DNA from 2 places in the Martinezella sp. CNPSo 3959 genome. Region 1 is predicted to be linked to the other one. Evidence: riboswitches for the same ligand, from Rfam matches in the RefSeq annotation. Region 1 holds a riboswitch; the other holds the start of a gene.
What was found. Region 1 has a riboswitch for S-adenosylmethionine ahead of AC13RE_RS12620 (O-succinylhomoserine sulfhydrylase). Riboswitches for the same ligand answer to the same signal wherever they lie in the genome.
Positions count from the first base shown of each region.

Region 2: linked by a shared signal. The riboswitch ahead of metA (homoserine O-acetyltransferase MetA) and the one ahead of AC13RE_RS12620 (O-succinylhomoserine sulfhydrylase) in region 1 are both predicted to bind S-adenosylmethionine.

Region 1 is NZ_JBXSOV010000004.1:33,065-42,446, reverse strand. It holds gene AC13RE_RS12640 (MFS transporter) at 1-1,208, opposite strand, end outside; gene AC13RE_RS12635 (LysR family transcriptional regulator) at 1,310-2,218, shown strand; tRNA gene AC13RE_RS12630 (tRNA-Gly) at 2,225-2,298, opposite strand; gene AC13RE_RS12625 (2'-deoxycytidine 5'-triphosphate deaminase) at 3,004-4,098, opposite strand; SAM riboswitch at 4,171-4,249, shown strand; gene AC13RE_RS12620 (O-succinylhomoserine sulfhydrylase) at 4,293-5,480, shown strand; gene AC13RE_RS12615 (DNA helicase) at 5,545-6,258, opposite strand; gene apaG (Co2+/Mg2+ efflux protein ApaG) at 6,870-7,262, shown strand; gene AC13RE_RS12605 (Hsp33 family molecular chaperone) at 7,269-8,258, opposite strand; gene argF (ornithine carbamoyltransferase) at 8,307-9,224, opposite strand; gene AC13RE_RS12595 (aspartate aminotransferase family protein) at 9,298-9,382, opposite strand, start outside.
Region 2 is NZ_JBXSOV010000006.1:176,436-185,817, reverse strand. It holds gene AC13RE_RS15955 (GntR family transcriptional regulator) at 1-167, opposite strand, end outside; gene AC13RE_RS15950 (aldose epimerase family protein) at 288-1,313, opposite strand; gene AC13RE_RS15945 (vWA domain-containing protein) at 1,709-2,902, opposite strand; gene metA (homoserine O-acetyltransferase MetA) at 2,906-3,832, opposite strand; SAM riboswitch at 3,878-3,955, opposite strand; gene AC13RE_RS15935 (NUDIX domain-containing protein) at 4,038-4,460, opposite strand; gene AC13RE_RS15930 (AAA family ATPase) at 4,460-5,302, opposite strand; gene AC13RE_RS15925 (ABC transporter ATP-binding protein/permease) at 5,466-7,316, shown strand; gene efp (elongation factor P) at 7,424-7,993, opposite strand; gene epmA (EF-P lysine aminoacylase EpmA) at 8,146-9,210, shown strand; gene AC13RE_RS15910 (lysine-2,3-aminomutase-like protein) at 9,207-9,382, shown strand, end outside.

The sequences.
Region 1 (9,382 bases):
CCTGTGATCAACGCAATCACGCCGAAGCCCGCGGCCCCTGTACAGACGGCAACCCAGCCGCCGAAATCCCAGGCAGTTCCGGCAAGAGCCGATCCCAGCGCGCCGCCGAGAAAGAATATGCCGACAAAGAGGCCGTTGATGCGACCGCGGGCTTCCGGCTTCAGGAGATTGACGGCGCGACGACCCAGGGTCTGATCGCCGGTGACGCCGACATCGAGCAAGACCGCGCTGACGCCCAGAAGGATCAATAGTGCCACAGAGTCGCCGGACCGTATTCCACCCACCCAGGCAGCCAACGCCATAGCGGCAAGCACGATCAGATGCGACGCCAATGTCGCCGTCCGTGTCCAGCCCCTGTCGCCCATGCGGCCGAAGACAGAGGTCGCCGCTGCACCACCGGCGCCAACGAGGGCAAACAGCGCGATGCCGGACTGGCCGAGTGAAAATGGCGGCTGCGCCAGACGCAGGGCGACGGAGGTCCAGAACAGGCTGAAACTCGCCATCATCAAGGCTGCAGTGAAGGCACGCAGCCGCAGCACCGGCTCCTCCCGCAGGAGCCCGAAGAGCGAACCGATCAAGGCCCCGTAACTCGCGTTGATCAGAGGGCGCCGCTCCGGCAGGCGTAAGGCAAGCACAGCGGCGAGCAGCGCAAGCGTTGCGGCACTCAGAGCATAGAAACTTCTCCAGCCCCAAAAGTCGGCAATCAAGCTCGCCAGAGGGCGCGAGACAAGAATGCCGACCATGACGCCGCTCATGACATTGCCGATAACCTGGCCACGATGTTCAGGCGGCGCCATCGCTGCCGCGATCGGCACGAGGATTTGGATGGCGGAACAAGCCGCTCCCAGCAGGAAGAGGAAGATCAGAAGGCTCCAGCCCGTCGGTGCGAAGGCGGCGGCAATAGCCATGACCAGAGCCGAGAGAAGCATGCGCAGCACGAGCTGCCGGTTTTCCATGAGATCCGCCAGCGGCACCAGAAAGAACAGGCCGGCGGCATAGCCGAGCAGCGAGGCCATGGCCACCAGGCCGGCACCGCTTTCGGAAAAGCCGAGCGACGGGCCGATGATGCCGATCAGCGTCTGAGGCGCGAAGAGATTGAGGATGATGACGCCGGTAGCGATGGCGAACAACAAGGTCGAAGGAGCGGCCGCCGTTGTGGAAACCTCTCCCTCCGGCTCGCTCGTCATGCGTTCGGGGACTTGCGACATGAGCTCTCCAATAATCCTTGATAATAAAGATAGCCATGTTTATCGCTTTGTCGCATAATGCAGCAATTGAAATGAACTAATAATGATTATGCGAGTTCGGCATGAACATTCATGATCTGGAAGCCTTCGTCGCCGTGGTGGAAACGGGTTCGATCGTTGCCGCCTCGGCGCGCATCAATCTGACCCAGCCCGGCATCACCCGACGCATACAGAACCTGGAAGACAGCCTCGGCATCGCCTTGCTCGACCGGCAGTCGAAGCCCCTACGGCCGACCGCGGCGGGACGCGAAGCCTATGAGCATGGGCGCCGCGTGTTGCGCTCGCTCGACGATCTCAAGGCCGGCGTTTCGCCCGGCGGCGCGATCGGCGGCGAATTCCGTCTCGGGATCATGCCCTATCTCTCCGAAGCGGCCTTATCCGCTCCGCTTGATGAATTGCGCAGCCAGTTTCCGCAATTGACGCTGCGCATTGTCACCGGCTGGTCGCCGCAGCTGATCGAGCAAGTCGCTCATAGCCAGCTCGATGCAGCAACCGTCTGCTTGGCGGAAGGGTTGCAGCCGCCAGATAATGTCGTCGGCGAGATGCTCGGAGTCCATGCCGTCATTCTCGTCGCGGCGCCGTCGCTCGGCGTTCCCAAGCAACCGAGACTGGAAGATCTCTCCCGTTTTCCCTGGATCATGAACCAGAGCGGCTGCGGCTTTCGCGCCTTCATTCAGCATCGCTTCGAAGCCGAACGTCTGCCCTTTGATGTCGGGGTCGAGGCCATGAGCGCCGATCTGCGCATGTCGCTGGTCGCACGCGGGCTCGGCATTGGCGTCCTGACGCCGGCCGCACTGACGGACAGCCGCTGGCGCAATGCCGTCGAGATCGTCGAAGCACCGGATTTCAGCCCGGAAGTCGTCAACTGGCTGGTGCATCGTCCGCCGGCCGGGCGGCTGGCGCGACCGATCGCAATCTTTGGAGATGCGCTAAAGGAAGCGCTGAAATCGAAGAAACCGCTTCTGACGTGAAGATTATGGAGCGGGCGAAGGGAATCGAACCCTCGTATTCAGCTTGGGAAGCTGCTGCTCTGCCATTGAGCTACGCCCGCCTGACACCCTGAGATGTCCAACAGTTGGCGGCCCCTGTCAAGATCAGTGAACCGGCTTCTCCCGTCTTCAATGGATCAATCACCGCCGACGGGCATCGGAAATGTACTTGGCCATTAAAACACGTTTCCTAGCAATGGCGCGGCAGAATAAGAAACATTGCGGGAAGTATCATCGTTCCGAACAAGGCGCCGTTCGAAATATATGGCAGAAGACGTTTGCGCTTCGGCTTTTTGCGACTTCTCGGTTTCGGAAGAGGGCCGTACGGGCCTTCACCATTTGACTGAAAATAAAAGAAACCAATTGCCATATGTATCAGCACGGCGACAACGGCGATCGATAGTATGACAACGGTGCGAGCCCATGCACTCGCGGCGCATTCCACCTGCCGATCGTCTATGTTGAGACCCGTAGCAATCTTGACGACTCCGATAACCGGCAAATACGCGAACAAATACACGAGCATCATATATGCCGCCCCGAGCCGGCCGGTTGGATCACTCGGTAATTTCATATCCGCCCATCCGAATAGACAGCTGAGACTTCCATTTATCGCCACAAATTTATCCCACGAGATGTGGGGGCGCTCTGCTTCCACCACAAGATGAGTTCATTACATTCTTTGCGCGAGATTATAGCAAAAGGGGCGCCTGATATTCATCGGACGTCCCAGTAGACAGCACCTATCGCTTTCCCAAAAAGGGTCACTAGAGCCGGAAGTGCTTCGAGAGCTTCAGGCCCTGTGCCTGATAGTTCGAGCCGAGGCCGGAGCCGTAGAGGCTGCTCGGCTGTTCCAGCATGTGTTCGTAGATCAGGCGGCCGACGATCTGGCCGTCTTCCAGAATGAAGGGTACTTCGTGGCTGCGCACTTCGAGCACGGCGCGGCTGCCGCGGCCGCCGGCCGGCGCATGGCCGAAGCCGGGATCGAAGAAGCCGGCATAGTGGACGCGGAATTCGCCGACCAGCGGATCGAACGGCGTCATTTCGGCGGCGAAATGCGGGGGAACATGCACCGCCTCGCGCGAAACGAGGATGTAGAATTCGTCGGGATCGAGGATCAGCTCGGTACGGCCGCGGCTATAGAGCGGCTCCCAGAAATCGAAAATATCGTGCTGGGCCTTCTTGTCGACATCGACGACGGCCGTGTGATGCTTGCCGCGATAGCCGATCAGCCCTTCCTTGTCGCCGGCAAGGTCGATCGACAGAGCGATGCCGCCGCCGGTGATGTTCGGCTTCTTGCTGGCAACCAGTGTTTCGCTCTCGTGCAGCGCCAGCAATTCCGGCTCGGTGAGCAGGGCCTGGCCGACGCGGAAGCGGATCTGCGACAGGCGCGAGCCGCGGCGCACGACGATCGGGAAGGTACGCGGGCTGATTTCGAGATAGAGCGGGCCGGAATAGCCGGCTGGGATCTTGTCGAACTCCTGCGCCCGGTCGGTGATGACGCGGGTGAAGATGTCGAGACGGCCGGTCGAGCTCTTCGGATTGGCCGATGCCGACATATCTTCGGGCAGGTCGAGGCGCTCCATCAACGGCACGATATAGACGCAGCCGGTTTCCAGCACCGCGCCTTCCGAGAGATCGACGACATGCAGCTTCAGCCGGTCGAGCTTGTCGGCGACCAGATGCGACGGGCCGGGCATGAAGCTGGCGCGGACGCGGAATGCATGCGAGCCGAGCCTGAGGTCGAGGCTTGCCGGCTGGATCTGATCGACGTCCAGTTCTCTCTCGCTCGTCAGCCGGCCTGTTTCAAACAGCGCTGCAATGGCCCGGTCGGCCAGAATTCCAGTATTGCGAGCCATCATGCTTCTCTCATAATTTGCCGCAGACAAAACCAAACTCAGGGAATTGACGCAAGCCGTCAACGGCAGTATTGCAACTTATCCCGTGGTGATTTGGCCGGTCGGCTTGCAGCCACGTTAAACAAATGGCTAAAAAGACCGGGGTTGAACCGGTCTGCTTTTGCGACCGGTTTTTTTGTTTTGAAAGTGGTGATGGCATGAGCAAGACTTGGCGCCCCGCAACCCAGCTCGTTCACGGCGGAACACTCCGCTCGCAATTCGGCGAGACCTCCGAAGCAATCTATCTGACCCAGGGCTTCGTCTATGACACCTCGGAAGCGGCGGAAGCCCGCTTCAAGGGCGAAACGGATGGGTTCATCTACGCCCGCTACGGCAGCCCGACCAACGACATGTTCGAAAAGCGCATGTGCGCTCTGGAAGGCGCTGAAGACGCCCGCGCCACCGCTTCGGGTATGGCCGCTGTCTCGGCCGCCATCCTCTGCCAGCTTAAGGCCGGCGATCATATCGTTGCAGCCCGCGCCCTCTTCGGCTCCTGCCGCTGGGTGGTCGAGACGCTCGCGCCGAAATACGGCATCGAATGCACGCTGGTCGATGGCCGTTTCACCGAGAACTGGGAAAAGGCCATCCGCCCGAACACCAAGGTCTTCTTCCTCGAAAGCCCGACCAACCCGACGCTGGAAGTGGTCGATATCGCCGCTGTCGCCAAGCTCGCCAACCAGATCGGCGCCAAGGTCGTGGTCGACAACGTCTTTGCAACGCCGCTCTTTCAGAAGCCGCTGGAACTCGGCGCTCATATCGTCGTCTATTCCGCCACCAAGCATATCGACGGCCAGGGCCGTTCGCTCGGCGGCGTCATCCTCTCCGACAAGCAGTGGATCGACGAGAACCTGCAGGACTATTTCCGCCATACCGGACCGGCCATGTCGCCCTTTACCGCGTGGACGCTGCTGAAGGGCATCGAGACGCTGCCGCTGCGCGTTACACAGCAGACGGCGAATGCCTCCAAGGTTGCCGATTTCCTCGCCGAGCAGACCAACAAGGTCGCCCGCGTGATCTATCCAGGCCGCAAGGACCATCCGCAGGCCGATATCATCGCCAAGCAGATGAGCGGCGGCTCGACGCTGGTCGCCTTCGAGCTGAAGGGTGGCAAGGAAGCGGCCTTCAAGCTGCAGAACGCGCTTGAAATCGTGAAGATCTCCAACAATCTCGGCGACTCGAAGAGCCTGATCACGCATCCTGCCACGACCACGCACAAGAACCTTACCGACGAGGCCCGCGCCGAGCTCGGCATTTCGCCGGGCACCGTGCGCTTCTCCGCCGGCATCGAGGACAGCGCCGATCTGGTCGAGGATTTCGCCCGCGCTCTCGAGCAGGTTTCCGCCTGATATCCGTCGAGCCGCCCGGATTTTCTCCGGGCGGCTCGATTGCCCTTGGACAATTGGCAGCCCGTCAGATGGCGACCTTGAATTCCACCAGGCCGTTGTTCAGGAAGACCATCTTGTCGAACAGCTTGAGATCCAGCGGATTCGGCAGGCGAACATCCGCAAGATCGGGCACGGGCTTCAACGCGGGATCGTAGGAACGGTCGATCTGCGAGATGAAGACGACGATAATGCCTCTGACGCGCGCAAACGCCTTCAATATCTGAACCTGGATCATTAATTCCGGATTCTCCCGCTTCTGATCCAGCAGCTGCAGAAAATCGACCACCGCCAATGTACCGGGCGCCGCCGCAGTCAGCCTCTCCACGATATAATTGGCGCTGATGGCATCCGAATTGTCGAACTCGAATAGATCAGCAAATTCCGCATGATCGGCACCGATGACCGGAAAACGGTCCAGAACGACCTTTTCGGTGTCTTCCAGCGTGAAGAAGATGCCACGATTGCCAGCCTTCATGGCTTCGACGGCGAGCCTCAGGCTCATCAGGGTCTTGCCGTGACCGCGCCGTGCGCCGATCAGCACCAGATCGCCTGGGCTTAAACGCGAATACAGCTCGCCGACGGGCACGGCTGAGTTCGTTTTGCTCGCAAGCAAACTCCAGCCTCCGAAACCCTCGACGGCCGCGACACGATCCAGCGCGGCGTGCAAGGGGATGTTCTGCTGGCGGGACAGGAGCCTCGCCTTACGTTTCAAATGATAAACAGGGGCAGAAAGCCTCATATAAACCTCCTATTGCGAGCAATGACCGCAACCCCTCCTTATGCCAGGCGCTCAAACAGTCGGTTTGGATATCGACGGCCCTGCATGAAATATACTTTCCCGAACGGAGGGGGGAGGCATGGGCGATGCCAGAATCAGATGATAGCCGAAATCCTCCTGCAGGGAAATCTCATCCAAGCCCTGTCAGAGGAACATATAAAAGGAATGGGGGTTATATGGCCCGGAGGTTTTGATGCCGGGCGATCAGGTTGACCGTCGATCACAGAAGTCCACGGACAATCGTGGCAAGCGTTTCCTGAGTACGGAGGATGCGCCTACCTCTACTCCGGCAGATAAGATCAAATCACGGTGACCTAGGATACTTGGAGATGACTTCGTTAACCTTCAACATGAACCGCAATAGCTGGAATCGAAACCGTCCCAACCGTTCACGCAAGATTTCATTACGTCGTTCCTTGACGGAAAGCATCGGTTATAGGATACCGCTAAATATCCTGCACTTTGCGGGAATGGTGGAAAGCGGATAATATGCCGCAAACTTGAAAATGCTGAAACGGCGATGCGGCTTCAAGGAGCTCTCGACGTTTCAGGGCAGTGGCAAGGTGTCAGGCATGTATCGCGCCCTAACACGCGACATCGAGGTGGTTGTAGAGCCGTTTTATCTGGAGGAGCAATCCGATCCGGATGATGACCGTTATGTCTGGGGATACCGCATCGTCATTTCCAACCACTCGAAGGAAGCCGTGAAGCTGGTAACGCGCTATTGGCACATCACCGACATGAACGGCATCGTGGATGAAGTGACAGGCCCCGGCGTGGTCGGGGAGCAGCCGCACCTGAAGCCCGGCGATACCTATGAATATTCCTCGGGCTGCCCACTGGATACACCGTCAGGGATGATGTTCGGTCATTACCAGATGGAAACGGACGGCGGGGAGCAATTCCATGTCAAGATCCCCGCCTTTTCACTGGATACGCCCAACCTGCTGCGTACGCTGAACTGAGCGACCTCAGGCCACCTCTATTTCCGACACTTCGAAGCGATAGGTCGTCGAGCAGAACTCGCAGGTGACGGCGATCTCGCCATTCTCCTGGCTGGCCTCGATCTCCTCGGCTGTGAAACCTTTCAGGACGCCCTTCAGCTTGTCGCGCGAGCACGAACAGCGGTCATAGACGGCCTTCGGTTCATAGACGCGTACGCCGCGCTCGTGGAAGAGGCGATAGAGAAGCCGCTCGGTGCCGACCTGCGGATCCGTCAGCTCATCTGCATCGATGGTTTCCACCAGGCTGCGCGCTTCCGCCCAGGCATCGTCCTCGGCATGATTACGCGCGCCGGTATCGCCATCGCCGCCATGCAGGTCCGGCTGGCGCATGCGCTCGGGCGCTTCCGGCAAGAACTGCGCGATCAGGCCGCCGGCACGCCAGCGGTGACGCGGCTTGCCGTTCTCATCGCGATCGAAGAGCTCTGCAGCACCCAGACGCACGCGCGTCGGGATCTGTTCCGACTGGCGGAAATACGTGCCGGCAATCTCCTCCAGCGAAGCGCCATCAAGCGCGACAATGCCCTGATAAGGCTGACTGAAGCGGCCCTGATCGATGGTAAAAGCGAGCACGCCCTTGCCCAGCAGCTGCTCAGGCTCGGTTCTGCCTTCCGCAACTGCCTTTGCCAGCGCTTCTTCATTGAAACGCGCATAGGCCCGGACGTTTTCCGGCGTCGAGAAATCGGCGACCAGAAGGTCGACGGGACCGTCGCCCTTGGTCTGCACGGTGAACTTGCCTTCGAATTTCAGCGACGTACCGAGCAGGACGGTCAGGACAATGGCCTCGGCGAGAAGCCGCGCAACCGGCGTCGGATAATCGTGCCGGGCAAGGATCGTGTCCAGCAGAGGACCGAGCTGCACGGCACGGCCGCGCACATCCAAACCTTCCACCTGGAAGGGAACGACATGATCGTCACCGGCGAAATCGAACTGACCCAGCGAGGCGGCATTTTCTGCCATTAGCTTACTCCTACTGCGCCCGCGCCCTTGAGACGCGGCTTGATATCTTCAGATCGCGCCCAGGCACCAAGCAAGAATCGACTTTTGCGCATGAAGGCGGTTTTCCGCCTCATCAAAGACAACGGATTGCGGGCCATCGATCACCTCGTCCGTCACCTCCTCCCCGCGATGGGCGGGCAGGCAATGCATGAACAACGCGTCTTTGCCGGCCTGTGCCATCAAAGCCTTGTTGACCTGATAGGGCTGGAAGACGTTGTGACCGCGTGCCCGGTGCTCCTGATTCATGGAAACCCAGGTATCGGTTACCACGCAATCGGCGCCGGCGACCGCACGGTCTGCATCATGCGAGAGCATGATTTCGGCGCCCTCGTTGCGGGCCCAGTTCAGATAGTGATCCTTCGGCTCGGAACCAAGGGGTACCGCCATATTCATGCGATAGCCGAAACGGGCGGCCCCTTCGATCAGCGAATGCAGCACGTTATTGCCGTCTCCGGTCCAGGCAAGCGTCTTGCCCTTGATCGGGCCGCGATGCTCTTCGAAGGTCATGATATCGGCCATGATCTGGCAGGGATGCGTGTCGTCGGTCAGCGCATTGATGACCGGAACGGTCGCATGTTCCGCCAGCTCCAGCAGGCGGGAATGATCGGTCGTGCGGATCATGATCGCATCGACATAGCGCGACAGCACTTTCGCCGTATCGCCGATCGTCTCGGCGCGGCCAAGCTGCATTTCGGTGCCGGAGAGGAACAGCGTCTCGCCGCCGAGCTGCCGCATGCCGACGTCGAAGGAGACGCGGGTTCGGGTGGACGGCTTCTCGAAGATCATCGCCAGCATCTTGCCGGCAAGCGGCTTGTCGGCCGTGCCGGCCTTCTGCGCGCTCTTTCGGACGATCGCGTCATCGATGATGTTGCGCAGATCGGCAGCCGGGACGGCAGAGAGATCGAGAAAGTGTTTCGGAGAAGCCATGTCCTTACCTGTACTCCAGAAAAAACAATAACGCCCGCGTGGGGCAGGAACGCCCCGACAGCGGGCGTTGAATTCAAGCCGATTTCTTGGTGCGGGCAGCGCGCGCACGCTCGGCAGCGCGCTCCAGGCGAGCGAAACCTTCGCGTGCTTCCTCGGCA
Region 2 (9,382 bases), on a different contig from region 1:
GCGCTGGCGAGGTCGCGTTCGCCCGGAAGTGCCGTGCCCGGTTTCAGCAGGCCCTCTTGGATCAGACCCGTCAGCGCTTGTGCTAGGCGCTTGTACAGCGGCCCGCTCCCAGTCCCGTCGCTGAGGCCGCGATTGTTCAATTCGGCGATCAAACTGGTTCTATCCATGGTCGTCATATAGAACCTATTTAGAACCAATTCACAAGATGAATCTGTCCGCAGTGCAAAAAAGAATCGGCCGGGCGCTTTGGACGCCCGGCCGATTAGTGTGAGCAGGGCGTGCCCGGCTTAGTTCTTCGTGAAAATGTAATCCGTTTCCTGCCGCAATACCTCGCCCGGGCGGAGCACGGCATTGGGGAAGCCTTCATGGTTGATGGCATCGGGCCAAACCTGCGTTTCCAGGCAGAAGCCGGCAAACGGGCCGATCTTGCGGCCGTCATGACCGGGAACCGGCACATCGAGCTTGAAGCCGGCATAGAACTGCACGCCGGGCTCGGTGGTGCGGACCTCAAGCGATACGCCGGAATTGACGCTGCGGGCGAGCACGACGGAGCGTTTGGCGGTGCGCTCGCTGGAGAGGCAGAAATTATGATCGTAGAGCGCCTGATCACTTCCTTCGAAACGCTTCATCGGCGACATCTCGCGGAAATCGAAGGCAGTGCCTTCGACAGAGCGGATTTCCCCTGTCGGTATCTGTTTGTCGTCCGTCGGTGTGTAGTGATCGGCGGCGATCATGATGTCGTGACCGAGCGCATCGTCGCGGCCGTCGAGGTTGAAATAGGCGTGCTGGCAGACATTGGCGAGAGTGGGCTGATCGGTGGTCGATTCGTAGGTGACCGACAATTCGCCATTGCCATGCACCCAATAGGTTGCCTGGATCGTGCAATTGCCGGGATAGCCGGCGCGGCCATCGGGGTCGACAATCTTCAGGACGACACGGTCGGTATCGTGCTCGACGATGGTCCAGTTGCGCTTGGCGATATTGTCCTTGCCGCCATGCAGATGGGTGACGCCCTTTTCATTGAGCTCCAGCTGATACTGCTTGCCGTCGAGCGTGAAGCGGCCAGCGCCGATGCGGTTGGCGCAGCGGCCGGGCGTGGCGCCGAAATAGGAGGAATGGGCCGGATAATCGGCGAAATTGTCGAAGCCGAGCAGAAGCGAGGGCTCGTGGCCGTCGAGGCGCAGATCCTGGATGACTGCCCCCCAGGACATGATATGGGCGGTCAGGCCGCCACCGACGATCTTGACGCGATAAACGGTATCTCCATTCGCCGTCGTCCCAAAATGTTCCCGCTGCAAAGTGCTTTCCGTCATATCAGCTCATCCATTGCTTTTGAGTATGCGAGGCCAGACCCTGCCTCCATTCGCGCCGTTCCGCAACCAGTTCGATGGCGAAATTTAGAGGTGAGCAGCGGGGGATCAAGGCTCCGTTTGGCTTTAGAGACACTACGCTGCGCCGGAAGTATGCAATGCCTATGACAGAGCGGGTCGATTCTGTAACGGCCCCTCACCCTAGCCCTCTCCCCGCTTGCGGGGAGAGGGGACGACCGAGCCAGCCGGATTGACCACTCGGATTGCGAAGAGAGTTTGAGGCACTGTCGAACTCCCTCTTCCCGCAAGCGGGGAGAGGGTTGGGGTGAGGGGCCAGGCACGAGGGCGCGGCAGAACAGTGCGCGCCTGACCATTGCAAAACCCAGACTGATCCAGCCTCAGCGCGACAATTCCCTTGTCGCCTTTTCCAGCCCGCCGAGCGTCAGCGGGTACATGCGGTCGTTCATCAGGCGGCGGATGAGGGAAATGGAGGTCGTATGGCCCCAATAGTTTTCCGGCACCGGATTGATCCAGATGCATTTGCGGAAATGGCCGGTCATTCGGGCGAGCCAGGTCTCGCCGGTCTCCTTGTTCCAATGCTCCACCGAGCCGCCCGGCTGAGAGATCTCATAGGGGCTCATAGATGCGTCGCCGACGAAGACGACACGGTAGTCGGGGCCGAAGGTGCGGATGAGATCGGTCGTCGCCGTGATATCGACGCGCCGGCGACGATTGTCCTTCCACACGCCCTCGTAGAGGCAGTTGTGAAAGTAGAAATACTCCATGTGGCGGAACTCCGCGCGGGCGGCGGAGAAGAGTTCCTCCACGACGCGGATATGGTCGTCCATCGAGCCGCCGACATCGAAGAACATCAGAAGTTTGACGGCGTTGCGGCGCTCCGGCCGTGTCTGGACATCGAGATAGCCATGCTCGGCGGTGGAGCGGATGGTGCCGGAAAGATCCAGTTCCTCGGCTGCCCCCTCGCGAACCCAGCGGCGCAGGCGCTTCAGCGCCACCTTGATATTGCGGGTGCCAAGCTCTACGCCGTCATCGAGGTTCTTGAAGTCGCGCCGGTCCCAGACTTTTACCGCGCGGCGATTGCGCGAGGTTTCCTGGCCGATGCGCACGCCTTCGGGGTTATAGCCGTAGGCGCCGAAGGGCGAGGTGCCCGCCGTGCCGATCCATTTCGAGCCGCCCTGATGCCCGCCCTTCTGCTCGGCCAGCAGCTCGCGCAGCGTCTCCATCAGCTTGTCGAAGCCGCCGAGTGCCTCGATCTGCCGTCTTTCCTCTTCCGTCAGATGCCGCTCGGCGAGCTTGCGCAGCCATTCTTCAGGAATGGCGGTCGGCTCCACCGCTTCTCCATCGGCATTGCTGGCGATCGCCTCGACGCCACGAAAGTAATCGGCGAAGACCTGGTCGAAACGGTCGATGAAGCGCTCGTCCTTGATCAGCGTCGCGCGCGCCAGATAGTAGAAGGCCTCGACGTCGTAATCAGCAATCCCTTCTTCCATTCCTTCAAGCAGCGACAGGAATTCCCGGAGCGTCACCGGAACCTTCGCTTGCCTTAGCTTCAGGAAGAAGGGAATGAACAAGCCTCAAGTCCTTTCCTGACCGATCTCCTCCAGATCATATGGCGTGGTCTGGTAGATCTCGTTGATCCAGTTGCCGAAGAACAGATGCGCGTGGCTGCGCCACCGGTTCTGCGGAGGAATTTCCGGATCGTTGTGCGGGAAATAGTTGTGCGGCATCTTGATCGGCACGCCCGCATTCACATCGCGGAAATACTCATCCGCCAGCGAGGTGGAATCATACTCCACGTGATTGAACATGTAGAGCCGGTTACAAGCCTGCTCATGCACGAGGCAGACGCCCATCTCGCTCGAATCCATCAGGATCTGCAGGCCAGGCACCTTTTCGATATCGGCGCGGCGCACTTCGGTCCAGCGCGACACCGGAATGGCGAAATCGTCGGAGAAGCCGTTGAGATAGACCGAGGAGGGCTTCAGGTTCTGGTGACGATAGACGCCGAAAGCCTTTTCCTTCAGCGTGTATTTCGGCACCTTGTGGAAATGATAGATCGCCGCCATCGCGCCCCAGCAGACGTTCATCGTCGAATGGACGTTGGTCGTCGTCCAGTCCAAGATCTCCTGCATCTCGTTCCAATAGGTGACGTCCTCATATTCCAGCAGCTCGATCGGCGCACCCGTGATGATGAAGCCGTCGAACTTGCGGTGCTTCACCTCTTCCCACGTTTGGTAAAAGGCGAGGAGATGCTCTTCGGAGGTGTTCTTGGCCTTGTGCGCGCCAACACGCACCAGGGAAAACTCCACCTGCAGCGGCGATGCGCCGACCAGGCGCGCCATCTGGACCTCGGTCTTGATCTTGTTCGGCATGAGGTTGAGAAGCCCGATCTGAAGAGGGCGGATATCCTGACGGAACGCCACCGTTTCGGTCATCACCCGCACACCTTCGTTCTGAAGGGTTTCAAACGCGGGGAGCGTATCGGGAATCTTGATGGGCATCTTTTCACTCGCCAAATACAAAAAAACCGGCCGCGATGAATCGCTACCGGTCCGCACGCGGCCCTTTAGCGACTTATTTAACGTGGCTGCAAGCCGGCCGGCCAAATCACCACGAGGGAAATTCAATAGACCTGTCATCTCGGCGGGTCAATGGGGACAAGCGTCGATGGAAGTCGGTGGGTTGAGTCCAGAGGCGCGATACGGCCTACAGATGTTTAATGAGAGCTTCCATGCCATAACCGAGGCGCTGGCTGGCGGTCTCGATCGGTAGCCAGAAGAAGCGGAAGCCGATCGGGTCGCCACCGTCGAAAGGCGTCATTTCGTGGTGGAGCCAAGTGGCAGGCGCTCGCTCGGAGATACCGCAGCGGAAATAGTGCCGTTGGTGATAGTAATCGCGGCCGTTCTTTTCGAAACGGTAGTCGTGGACGCCAAGCGGATGGAGTTCGCGCGGCGCAAAACCGGTCTCCTCCTCAAATTCGCGCGCTGCGGCCGCTACAATGTCCTCACCGGATTCGACAGTGCCACCAGGAATCTGGAGCTGGACGGCGGGGAAGTCTGGCTCATCGAATACCAGCAGATGCCCATCCCGAACGGCATAGATCAAAACCTTTACGGCATCGGGTTGCATTATCTACCCTGCCCACGCGCCATGAAGGCCAGCCGCTCGAAGAGGTGCACATCCTGCTCGTTCTTCAGAAGCGCACCATGGAGTTTCGGCAATACGTTCTTCGCATCGGCGCGCAATGTTTCCGGCTCGATATCGTCTGCGACCAGCAGGCGGATCCAGTCGAGCGCTTCCGAGGTCGAGGGCTTCTTCTTCAAGCCCGGCACGTCGCGGATTTCGAAGAATTGCGTCAGTGCCGCATGGACGAGCGTCTGCTTGATGCCGGGATAGTGCACCTCGACGATGCGCGTCAGCGTCTCCATGTCTGGGAAGCGGATATAATGAAAGAAACAGCGGCGCAGGAAGGCGTCCGGCAGCTCCTTCTCGTTGTTCGAGGTGATGATGACGATCGGGCGGACGGCGGCCCGGATCGTCTCACCGGTCTCGTAGACATGGAATTCCATGCGGTCGAGTTCCTGCAGGAGATCGTTCGGGAATTCGATATCGGCCTTGTCGATCTCGTCGATCAGCAGCACGCACTTCGTCGGCGAGGTGAAGGCCTGCCAAAGCTTGCCCTGACGGATATAGTTGCTGACATCATGAACTCTGATGTCGCCGAGCTGGCTGTCGCGCAGGCGCGAAACCGCATCATATTCGTAGAGACCCTGCTGGGCCTTCGTCGTCGATTTGACATTCCACTCGATCAGGTCAAGGCCGAGCGCGGTGGCCACCTGGCGTGCGAGTTCGGTCTTGCCCGTACCGGGTTCGCCCTTTACGAGAAGCGGACGCTCCAGCCTTATGGCAGCATTGACGGCGACCATCAGATCCTTGTCGGCAATATAGTCGGCAGTTCCCTGAAATTGCATCGGAAGGCTTTCTCAATCTTTCAAGCGCAAGCTAATTGCTGGCCTTATTCGGTTCAAGACGCGAAACCGTGTATATAGGAATGTGATCCCACCGATCTATTGCAAGGGTGGACATGAGGGCGGCTCATGATTAACTGACGGGACGCGTGGCAGGGAAGTGCTGATGGCAGTTGATACGCAAGCCAAGCCGAATGGGCAGGGGAACGAGCAGGTCGGATACGATTTGAGCCTCTTCTTTCGGTTGAGGATGATGTTTTCCGCGTTCTGGAATTCGCCGGTCCGCATCAGGCTCATTATCCTTGTCGTCGCGCTTTTCGCAATCATTCTCGTCACGGCCTATGTTCAGGTGCTGCTCAACAATTGGAACGCGCCCTTTTACGATTCGCTGGCAAGGCGCGATATTACCGCTTTCTTCCATCAGCTCGGCGTCTTCGGCATCATCGCCGGTTCGCTTCTGGTCCTCAACGTCATCCAGGCCTGGCTCAACCAGATGACCGCGCTGTACATGCGCGAGGGTCTGGCGCGTGATCTCGTCAATCAGTGGCTTCAGGCGAAGCGCGCGCTTCGTCTCGCCTCTTCCGGCCTGATCGGCGTCAATCCCGACCAGCGTCTGCATGAAGATGCCCGCAACCTCGCGGAAAGCACGACCGGGCTCGCCATCGGTCTGGTGCAGGCGACGATCCTGCTGCTGAGCTTTATCGGCGTGCTCTGGGAGCTTTCCAGCGGCATGGTATTCAAAGTCAACGGCATGAGTTTTGCCATCCCCGGCTACATGGTCTGGGCGGCAATCCTCTATGCCGGATCGGCATCGTTCCTCAGCCAATTCGTCGGCCGCCGCCTCGTGCGGCTGAATGCGGATCGCTATTCGAAAGAGGCCGAGCTGCGCTTTGCGCTCATGCATGCCAACGAGCATATGCCGGCGATCACGATTGCCGGCGGCGAAGAGAACGAACGCCGGCGGATCAATCTCGATATATCGGCCGTGCTTGCCGTCATCCGGCAGCTTGCCATCGCCAATACCAATCTCACCTGGGTATCGGCCGGCTATGGCTGGCTGGTGCTGATCATTCCGATCCTCGTTGCCGCGCCCGCCTATTTCTCCGGAGGCTTGACCTTCGGTCAGCTGATGGTTGCGGTCGGCGCCTTCAATCAGGTCAATTCGGCGCTGCGCTGGTATGTCGCCAATTTCGGCCCGATCGCCGAATGGCGCGCGACGCTGATGCGCGTGACCGATTTCCGTAAGGCGCTGACGGAGATGGACGACAAGACGCCGATGCCGCACACCCTCGTCTTTGAGAAAGCGGCACCTGGGACGATGGTTTGGACCGATCTGGAGATTTCGACGAAGACCAGCGACGATGCGACCGAAAACGGCTTCCGGATCGCGGAGGGGACGGTCACCATCAATGCCGGCGAGCATGTGATGATCAATGGCGATCACGGCGTAAACCGCAGGCTGCTGTTCGAGGTGCTGGCGCACCAGTGGTACAGCGGCTCGGGCACGGTCAGCCTGCCGCCGATGGACGACATGCTCTTCGTGCCACATACGCCCTATGTGCCGACCGGCACGCTCAGGGAGGCAATCTGTTTTCCGGATGATCCGGACGCCTACGACGATGCCGCTGTCGAGGCCGTCATCGACAAGGTGGGGCTCGGCCGGCTGAAGAGCCGTCTCGATACGCAGGCCCGCTGGGATCGATTGCTCGATACCGAAGAGCAGAAGGCTGTCGGCTTTGCGCATCTGCTGCTCGCGAAGCCGAAATGGATCGTCTTCGACGATGCCATGGAAGGGCTCGAGGCTGAAGTTCAGGCGAAGGCGTTCGCTATGCTCACTGAACTGGAGGGTGCGACCCTGATCTACATCGGCCGCTCCGATGCCTTTATGAACTCCATGTCGCCGCGCATCCTGCATCTGCAGTCCCTCGCTCCGCATGAGCACAGTACCGATATGCAAACGCCTCCCGAAGCTGCCAGCGCAATGCGGGCGGGCGAGAAAAAGGCCAGTGCTCCCTAAGACAGTGGGATCCATCTTCATGCGATCCTCTGGCTTCAACCGCCCAAAACGCAAAACGCCCCGTCGCGAGGACGAGGCGTTCTTCATGCAAGCTATGAGCTTGAAGCTCAGTCCTTGGCGCGCTCGACGTAGGAATTGTCTTCCGTGGCGATGACGACGCGGGTGCCGGCGGTAATGTGCGGCGGCACCAGGGTGCGGATGCCGTTCGACAGTATGGCAGGCTTGTAGGAAGAGGATGCCGTCTGGCCCTTCACGACCGGCTCTGTCTCGCTGATTTCGAGCGTGACATGGCGCGGCAGTTCGATCGCGAGTGGGATGCCTTCGTGGATCGACAGGATGCAGGTCATGCCTTCCTGGAGATAGGCCTTCTGGTCGCCCATGGTTTCGACATCGACCACGACCTGGTCGTAGGTGGCCGGGTTCATGAAGTGGAAGCCTTCGCCGTCTTCATAGAGGTACTGGAAGTTCACGTCTTCGACGAAGGCGCGCTCGACCTGTTCGGTCGTGCGCCAACGCTCGGAGACCTTCACGCCGTCGACGATGCGGCGCATGTCGACCTGGGTAACCGGCGTACCCTTGCCCGGATGAAAGTTCTGAGCGGTGAGAACGACGTAGAGCTTGCCGTCGACGTCGAGAACGTTGCCCTTGCGGACCGAAGAGGCGATGACCTTGACCATAAGACTTCCTTGTAACGCTGCGTTTTGCGTCGTAGAGGGACTGTCTGAATGCTCTCCGAGACGCAGCAATTGTTTGCTTGGGGGCGCAACTACCCTAAATCAATGGAAATTGCCACCCCCCAACGTGGCAGGTGCGCGGAAGAAAGCTAGGAATGAAGCCGAAGACGAGCAAAGCGTCCCCCTGGTGGACCCGCAATGTCCATGCGGACCGGCGGCCGTTCCTCATCGGCCGCAATGCCATTCAGGCTGCCTTGCGTGTTTTCTTTGCGCGCAACGACTTCATCGAGGTCGATACGGCAACGCTGCAGGTGTCACCCGGCAACGAGGCCCATCTGCATGCTTTCACGACCGAGGCAGTGACGACGGATGGCAAAACGCTGCCCCTCTATCTGCACACCTCACCGGAATTTGCTTGCAAGAAGCTACTAGCGGCGGGCGAGGAGCGCATCGCCTGCTTTGCCCATGTCTATCGCAACCGTGAGCGCGGGCCGCTGCATCATCCGGAATTCACCATGCTGGAATGGTACCGGGCAGGCGAGAGCTACGAGGCCCTGATGGCCGATTGCGCCGCAATCCTGGGGCTTGCGGCCGAGACGGTCGGGGCGAAGAAATTCAGCTACCGCGGTGCAGAAACCGATCCGTTCCTCCAGCCCGAGCGCATCAGCGTCGCAGCCGCTTTCGAACGTTATGCCGGCATCGATCTCTTTGCGTCCATCGGTCTCGACGGATCGACGGATCGCGAGCGCTTGGCGGCGGATATGCGGCAGGCTGGCATCCGCGTTGCCGACGACGATCTTTGGCAGGATCTTTTCAGCCGGGTGCTGGTCGAGAAGATCGAACCCAATCTCGGCTTCGGGCGTGTGACCATTCTTGACGAATATCCCGTTTCCGAGGCAGCCCTTGCCCGGCCGTCGGCAGCCGACCACCGCGTTGCCGAGCGTTTCGAGCTCTATGCCTGCGGCGTTGAGCTTGCCAATGCCTTTGGCGAGCTTACCAATGCCGAGGAGCAGCGGCGCCGCTTCGAGATCGAGATGGCGGAAAAGCAGCGCGTCTATGGCGAGACCTATCCGCTGGACGAGGATTTTCTGCAGGCGCTTGCCGTCATGCCTGACGCAAGCGGTATTGCGCTGGGCTTCGACCGGCTCGTGATGTTGGCAACCGGCGCTTCGCGGATCGAGCAGGTGCTGTGGGCGCCGGTCGCGGAGTATGACGCATGAACGTGATGCGCCCAATCCGGACTATCGGCGAACTTGAGCGCGCCGGGCTGATCGACGCCGATCAGGCAGTGGCGCTCGAAGCCGTGGCGGAGCGCTATGCCGTCGCCCTGACGCCGACCGTGACGCGACTGATCGACGCCGAAAACCCCGCCGATCCCATTGCCCGGCAGTT